One region of the Neobacillus camarae genome, then DNA from elsewhere that is predicted to be linked to it. Evidence: riboswitches for the same ligand, from Rfam matches in the RefSeq annotation. Region 1 holds a riboswitch; the other holds the start of a gene.
What was found. Region 1 has a riboswitch for cobalamin ahead of ACY8D0_RS11125 (DUF4430 domain-containing protein). Riboswitches for the same ligand answer to the same signal wherever they lie in the genome.
Positions count from the first base shown of each region.

Region 2: linked by a shared signal. The riboswitch ahead of ACY8D0_RS06700 (ABC transporter substrate-binding protein) and the one ahead of ACY8D0_RS11125 (DUF4430 domain-containing protein) in region 1 are both predicted to bind cobalamin.

Region 1 is NZ_JBUCKX010000002.1:707,464-711,681, forward strand. Features, by position in the region: gene ACY8D0_RS11110 (1-propanol dehydrogenase PduQ) at 1-1,028, shown strand, start outside; gene ACY8D0_RS11115 (BMC domain-containing protein) at 1,182-1,535, shown strand; partial or broken gene ACY8D0_RS11120 (EutP/PduV family microcompartment system protein) at 1,545-1,990, shown strand; cobalamin riboswitch at 2,083-2,261, shown strand; gene ACY8D0_RS11125 (DUF4430 domain-containing protein) at 2,369-4,218, shown strand, end outside.
Region 2 is NZ_JBUCKX010000001.1:1,466,434-1,470,651, reverse strand. Features, by position in the region: gene ACY8D0_RS06710 (adenosylcobinamide amidohydrolase) at 1-776, opposite strand, end outside; gene ACY8D0_RS06705 (FecCD family ABC transporter permease) at 779-1,840, opposite strand; gene ACY8D0_RS06700 (ABC transporter substrate-binding protein) at 1,806-2,768, opposite strand; cobalamin riboswitch at 2,933-3,121, opposite strand; gene ACY8D0_RS06695 (Dph6-related ATP pyrophosphatase) at 3,238-3,924, shown strand; gene ribH (6,7-dimethyl-8-ribityllumazine synthase) at 3,971-4,218, opposite strand, start outside.

The sequences.
Region 1 (4,218 bases):
AGAAAATTACCAAGCTGTTGCCGGATGCCTCCTGTACGATTTTTTCTGAGGTAGAACCCAATCCTTCATTAGAAACCGTGAAAGCAGGGTTATCCGCCTTTTTGACCGTGCAGCCGGATTTACTCGTGGCACTTGGAGGAGGCTCGCCGATTGATACTGCCAAAGCCATCTTGTTGTTTGCCCAGCAGGTAAACAACAAGGCTGGCGGTGCCTTGAATGTAAAAAGGCCCTTATTTGTGGCCATCCCAACGACCAGTGGAACTGGTTCAGAGGTTACTTCTTATGCTGTCGTCACCGATACGGCCCGCAACGTGAAAATTCCGTTGAGTGATGACAGCATGTATCCGGATATTGCTATTTTGGATGAGCAGCTGACTAAGTCTGTACCACCTTCTGTCACGGCCGATACCGGTATGGATGTGTTAACGCATGCCATTGAGGCATATGTATCGTTACAGGCTACTGATTTCACCAATATTTTTGCTGAACGAGCCATCAAAGATGTCTTTACTTACCTACTGCGGGCATACCGATTCGGGGAAGACCTTGAGGCGAGAGGGAAATTGCATCTGGCATCCTGTATGGCAGGGGCTGCGTTTACCAATGCTACTCTAGGAATCAATCATAGTTTAGCCCATGCAGTCGGGGCGAAATTCCATTTGTCCCATGGGAAAAGCAACGCCATTTTGCTTCCTTACGTCATCCAATATAATGGTGGTTTATGTGACGGAACGGTTCAAACTTCAGAGGCGGCAAGAAGATACACAGAGATTTCCCAAATGTTAGGACTCGCCAGTTCTACCTTGGAAGAAGGTGTGTTGAGCCTATCGACAGCCGTTCATTATCTTAATAGAAGATTAGGCATTCCGCAGACCTTTAAAGATGGCAAGATTGAGGAAGACACCTATCAAAATTGGATCCCAACCCTTGCAGAGGATGCCTTGAAGGATATTTGCACCGCCGGCAATCCCAAAAGGGTTACTAAGGAAGATTTAGAGTATCTATTAAAATGGGCCTATCAAGCATAATTCATAAGTAAAAAATCAGGAGGGGTAAGTATGGAAAACAGGATTAGAAGACCGCTTCCAAGATTGGTTTATAAATGGCTGATTGGGAAAAAGTAACCCTTTGTTAACAGATGACTAGCGCCAATGATAATAAAAAAATAGGATGTAGTGGAAATGGACGAAAACAGAAAAGACAGAGTCATTCAAGAATATGTTCCTGGTAAACAAGTCACGCTGGCACATATCATCGCCAATCCTGATGGGGATTTGTATAAAAAGTTAGGTCTCGTAGGCAATCATAACCAAGCGATTGGCATTTTAACCATCACGCCAAGCGAGGCATCCATCATTGCTGCAGATATTGCCATGAAGTCAGGAAATATCGAGATCGGATTTGTGGATCGATTTAGTGGTTCCGTCGTGATGACAGGAGATATCTCTTCGGTGGAGTATGCCTTGCAAGAAGTCATCTCAGGATTGTCGGCCATCTTAAATTTTTCAATTGCCACTAAGGTTACAAGAACATAGGAGTCCATGATGAGAAAAATGATTCTAATTGGCAAAACGGGCTGTGGAAAAACAACTCTATGTCAGCAACTCCATGGGGAACCCATCGAATATAAAAAAACTCAAGCCATCCAAACACTTCCCTATGCCATCGATACTCCTGGTGAGTATATTGAAAATCGGTTTTATTACAATGCGCTTACTGTCACGGCCGCTGATGCAGATGTGATTGGTTTGATACAAGACTGTACGGAGAAACGGAACTATTTTCCGCCTTTATTTGCTTCTATTTTTCCGAAGCCGGTCATTGGATTAGTGACAAAAATTGATCTTGCAGAAAGTAAGGAAGATATTCAAGAGGCTGAAATCTATCTTGAAATGGCTGGGCTGGGGCAGAGAAGGTGTTTACTGTTTCTGTTTCCACTGGACAAGGAATCGAACAGGTGGCCAACTATCTAAATCAGGATCAGGTCTAGAAATTACTAACATATATTTGTCGGAAATGGTAAAAATGTAGAAAATAATATCCAAAAAAGTCAATTTTCACATATAATAGTATTATCATAAAAAAATAGTTTTTAAAATAGGTACATCACTATGATGTAAAAGGGAAGTTGGTATAATCCAACGCGGTCCCGCCACTGTAAATGGGAGCAACCTATCACAAGCCACTGTCGGGATTCGATGGGAAGGCATTAGGAAGCGATGAACATGAGCCAGGAGACCTGCCTATTTTTCTTACCATAGCCTACGCGGATAGGAGGGTGTTAAGATTTAGTTGCCTATTTCATCTTAACTGTTACCATACATCCTCCTCCTCCCATAGGGGGATTTTTTTATGGAGAATTTGTAGAATGGAGCGGAGGACAATGTATCGGAATACGAAATTAAGAGTAGGTATGATTCTTTTGCTAGTTTTTGGTTTCTTTGCTAGCGGGCTAAACTTAACAGCAGCATCTGCGGCAGAAAATCAAGCAACGGTTTCCGTAGTAGACCAATACGGAAAAATACTCTTTCCGGAAACGACTGTGACGATTGCAACCAATGAAAATGCTTTTGATGCATTAGTGGGTGCAGTTGGGGAAGAGAATGTAGAGTATACACAATATAGTTTTGGAAAATGGATTGACAGTATCCTTGGTCTTGCAGGAACTGCTGATTTCACCAAATATTGGGGATTTTTCATCAACGGGGAATCCGCGGCAACGGGCGCAGATGGTTATATTGTCCAAGCAGGCGACAAACTGACCTTCCAATATACTGACACCACAGCAGTGAAGCAGGCGACGCTTTCAGTTATCGGTGTAAACGGAGCAGTACTTTATCCGAAAACAAATATAGCGATTGCAGATAATGAAAATGGTTTTGATGCATTAGTGGCTGCAGTTGGAGAAGAGAATGTGGGATATACACAATATAGTTTCGGAAAATGGATCGACAGTATCCTTGGTCTCGCAGGGACAGCCGATTTCGCTAAATATTGGGGTTTTTACATAAATGGGGAATCCGCGACAACGGGAGCAGATGGTTATACCGTTCAAAACGGCGATCAACTAACCTTCCAATATACGGATACGACAGCGGCAGCTGGCGACGGCACACCAACAAACGATGATAGCTCAAATACTGAAACGAACAATCCTATATCCAATGAGCAACTTCAAACTGCTATGGACCAAGCCAGCCAGTATACGCTTTCTAACTGGGATGATACCAATACGTGGGGAGCTGTCGCTTTAAGACAAGCCGGAAAAACAGTTCCTGACAGTTATTTGGAAACGGCCAAACAGTTGATTCAAAGTAAAGGCGGAAATTTTCGTCTGATTACGGATGCAGAAAAATATACGATGGGGATCCTAGCTGCAGGAGGGGACCCAGCCAATATTGCTGGGTATAACCTTGTAGAGAAAATCTATAACGGTGATGTAACCAAACAAGGCAACAACGGTGTAGTCTATGCACTAATTGCCTTGGACAGTGGTAATTTTACCATCCCATCTTCCGCCGTTTGGACGAGGGAAAAATTAATCCAACAGCTTTTGGATGTTCAACAGTCAGACGGCCATTGGTCATTGAGTGCCACTGATTCTTCGACTGACATTGATGTTACGGCAATGGTTCTTACGGCCCTTGCTTCCTATAAGGATCAAGAAGGAGTAAAAGACAGTATTACGAAAGCGGTGGATTATTTATCCACCCAATATCTGTCCGGAAAAGTCGATAACAGTAACTCGGCTGCACAGGTTGTGATTGCATTATCGGCATTGGGAATTGATGCAAATGATTTATTATTTACAAAAGATAATGTGAGTATCATGCAATATCTGATGTCCTTTCAAAATGCAGATGGCGGATTTGGCTATAAGCCGGGGGATGCAAGTGAAACTATGTCCACTCCGCAAGGTCTTCTAGCTGTCGGAGCGTACCAGCGCTTTATGAATGGTAAAGGATCGATTTATCAATTACCTGTTAACAGTCCAGTATCGAATGAGACCGCAACTAATGATGGGCAAACAACAGCACAGACACAAACTCAAACACAAACACAGGCTCAAGCTCAAACCCAAACTCAAGTACAAACCCAAACTCAAGCGCAAACCGAAACACAAGCTGGAAGCCAGGAAGGAAGCACTTTACCAAAGACTGCTACCAATACATGGAACCTCTTGGCTGCAGGGATGCTGCTAGTCATTGGTGGTTTGGT
Region 2 (4,218 bases), on a different contig from region 1:
TTTTCCGGAAGAAGGACCATTTGTGGAGCGGCAACAGTCGGATGTGGATGCTGTTGAATGCTGGTCTGGTAAACTTCCTTGATACGTTCTTCTTTTAAAACCTCAGCCGGAACATGCTGAATATTGATGGTGCCTTTTTCAAGGAGAAGCAGGCGGGTGCAATATAGGCCAGCCAGGTTGAGGTCATGGAAAATGGAAACGACGGTTAATTTATTTTCAGCAGTCCACTGGCTTAAAAGGTCCAATAATTCTTTTTGAAAGGATAAATCCAAGTGGTTCGTCGGTTCATCCAACAGGAGGATTTCCGGCTCTTGGGCAAGTGCCTGTGCCAGAAAAACCCGTTGCCTTTCCCCTCCTGACAGGTCTTGGATGTTTTTATCCTGAAAATCCCCCACCCCCACCTGGTTCATCACCCTTTGGACGACCGCTTCATCCTGTTTGCTCCACGACTGGAACAATCCTGTTTGATGCGCATAGCGCCCCAGCGAAACCGTTTCTTTTACCGTATAAGAGAAGGATTCCGATGAATGCTGCGAAAGGACAGCCACTTTTTGGGCCAGTTGCTTCGGACTAAAATCTTGAAGGCTTTTCCCGCTCATCAAGATTTCCCCTTCCAGAATCGGCAGAACGCCGCTTATCATTTTTAGCAGGGTGGTTTTGCCGCTTCCATTCGGACCAAGAATCCCGAACAATTCTCCCTTTTCTACTTCAAACGACACATCTTTTATAACCGCGTCACCCAAATAGCCCCCCGACACATGTTGAAGCTTTAGCATCCCTATCCTCTTCTTTCCATTCTTTTTCTTTGGATTAAAATCAGCGCAAATGCCGGTGCCCCCAGTAACGCGGTGATGACCCCAATCGGCAGCTCCGTCGGGGAAATGATCGTTCTGGAAACCAAGTCGGCCATTATAAGGAAAGCTCCGCCGATTAAAATGGATAAAGGCAGGAGATGCCTATGGTCAGGTCCCCATACCAGCCTGACAAGGTGGGGAATGACCAAGCCGACAAAACCAATTGTGCCTGATACCGCGACCGCAGCACCAGTTAAAATTGACCCGGCCGTTAGAATAATCAGTTTTCGTTTTTGAACATTTACACCTAAATGGTGTGCCCGCTCTTCTCCAAACGACATCGCATTCAGTTCCTTGCTATTCAGGAACAGAATGCCTGCCCCGATAATAAAAAACGGGAGAATCAATTTAACGTATTCCCAGCCCCTCATCGAAACACTGCCCAGCAGCCAGCCTATAATTTGCCGCAGCTCGTCTCCTGTCAACGCAATCATCAAGGATATCAGTGCGCCTAAAAATGAACTAAAAATAATGCCGGTTAAAATGATAGTTTCCACCCGCATTGATCGCTCAATTTTCCTGGCGAATGCCAGTACTAAAAAGATGGTGATAAAGGAGCATAGAATGCTTAGCAACGGCAGGGTAAAACTTCCAACAAAAGGAAGTGAAATTTGAAGAAAAATCGTCAATACTGCCCCGACTGATGCCCCGGATGATACCCCCAGTGTATACGGGTCAGCCAACGGATTCCGCAGCAGCCCCTGAAAGGCTGCTCCCGCAATCGCAAGAGCGGCCCCCACAAGACCTGATAAAATCACTCTTGGCAATCTTATATCGAAGACAATACTTGTATACATAGGATCAATGCTATCCAATGGGATGAATCCGGAAATCTTGGCAACGAATACTTTCAGGATCGTTGGGATGGAAACAGGCACCGTTCCAATCGAAATTCCCAATAAAATCGAAACGAACAAAAAGAGGCCGGCTATTAGATAGGCTAAATATTTATTATTTAAATACGTCCGGATAAATGGCCTTGGCAAGATCCTCTACTCCTTCGATAACCCTTGGGCCTGAACGTGTGACTCGGTCGGAATCGACATCCGTCACCTGTTTGTTTTTAATGGCATTGACATTCTCCCAGGCAGTCCTGCTCAGGACTTGTTCCGTTGGATTGTCCACATAATAGCCGTACGTTGTAATGATGACATCCGGATTTCTTTGGATAATAGCTTCTTGGTCGACCTTTGCCCAGCCATCTAAGTCGGCGGTCACGCTCTCCGCATTAATGGCGGTCAACATTTCGTCCATAAACGTATTTTTTCCTGGCGAATAGATTTCAGGAGCTGGTGATACTTCCACGAACACTTTTTTCTTCTCTTTTATATTAGCAGCCTTTGACTTAATTTCAGCCAATTTGTCCTTCATGCCGCTAACCAGCTCTTCTGCTTTCTTTGTTTCACCGGATGCTTTTCCGATCATGAGAATCGAATCATAAACTTGCTTAAAATTTTGCGCGTCATTGACGACCAATACAGGAATGCCGGCATCTCTTATTTGGTTTAACCCCGCTTCGGAGTTATGAGCAGAAGAGGCATGGGCCAGAACTAAGTCCGGCTGCAGCGAGATTATTTTTTCGACGTTTATTTCCATACCGCCTACTTTTTCCTTCTTCGTTGCTTCCTCAGGATAATTATCAAAGTCGGAGACGCCGACCACTTCCTCTCCAAGACCTAAAGCAAAAGCCACTTCCGTGTTACTTGGAATGACTGAGACGATTTTTTCAGGCTTTTGTTTAATCGTTACTTCTTTATCTACCGCATCTTTAATCGTCACCGGAAAGGCTGCTTGTTCAGTTTGTTTTTCCCCGGTGTTATTGTCTTCTTTTGGCTGGCTGTTTTGTCCGCCACAGCCTGCTAACACTCCTAAGGTTAATAGAATTGAAAACAAAAGTGAATACCATTTCTTCATTTGTGTTCCCCCTGTACTATGTATTGGTCCATATAAAAAATAGTGGCACGCAATAAAAAAACATCTCCCGTATAATTGGAGATGTTGGCACGAGTAGATTCAATTCATACTTTTAAAAGTAAAAACTGTCTAGGCTTCCACACCTCCCTATCCTCGTAGGTTTGTTGGCGCACAAGAAACAGGCAGGTCTCCTGGCTCATGGTCATCGCTTCCTATGCCTTCCCATCCTTTTCGGACAGTGGCATGCTTAGGTTGCTCCCATTTACAGTGGCGGGACCGCGCTGGTTTTTCACCAGCTTCCCAATTAAGTCAAAATCCCGAAAGATTTTAACACCTATTTCTTTCAAATATTTTTTTATGACAGGTCAATTATAGCGAATTAAAAAAATAAATGCATACATTTTTCATAATAATTTTCCTTTTATTCTATCATTTTCTATTTTATGCTTAACAGAAAGGGGGTAATCGTTTGAAAAAAATTGTCATTTCCTATAGTGGAGGAAAGGATTCCACTCTCGGTTTACATCGGCTGCTGCATTCGGGTGAATGGGTAGTGGATTCATTACTGGTAACTATTTCACAAGAAAGCCATCGGACCAGCTCCCACCTGGTTCGGGACGAGCTGATCGAGCTGCAGGCCGATGCCTTAGGAATACCTGTACGAAAGGTTTATCTTCCGAATCACAGTACAAATGGAGAATATGAACGTGCAATGGGTGAAGCATTTCAACAGATTGTCAGGGACGGAATCTCCCATGTCATGTTTGGAGATATTCACTTACAAGATCTTAAGGAATACAGGGAAAAGCTCGTTCATCCATTCTTGCTTGAAGCGGTGTTTCCACTTTGGGGTGAAAGTCCAGAAAAATTAATGGATGAATTTTTGGATTATGGTTATAAAACCATTGTTACCGCTGTAGATGGCACTAGGTTGGACCCATCATTTGCTGGCAGGGTCATCGACCATGATTTTCTTAAGGACCTTCCATTAGGGGTGGATGTGTGCGGTGAAAACGGTGAGTTTCATACTTTCGTGTTTGACGGTCCGGTCTTCACCAAGCCAATTGAATTCCAGCTTTCAGATTCAGTGATTAAAACAAAGGATTTGCACACAAACAAAGACCGGTTTTACTTTGTGGATTTACTGCCGGGATGAAGGAATGAAAACAAGGAGCAACTTTAGGCTGCTCCTTCTTCTTGGACTATTCAAAACTCCTGCACAAGTTGGCCATTTCAATGGCCGCTGTTGCTGCATCCCAGCCTTTATTACCAGCCTTTGTTCCCGCCCGCTCAATTGCCTGCTCTATCGACTCTGTGGTGAGGACCCCGAACATAACGGGTATTCCACTATCCAACCCCACTTTTGCAACGCCTTTCGACACTTCATTACAGACATAATCAAAATGCGGGGTCGCGCCGCGAATGACTGTACCCAACGTGATGACTGCAT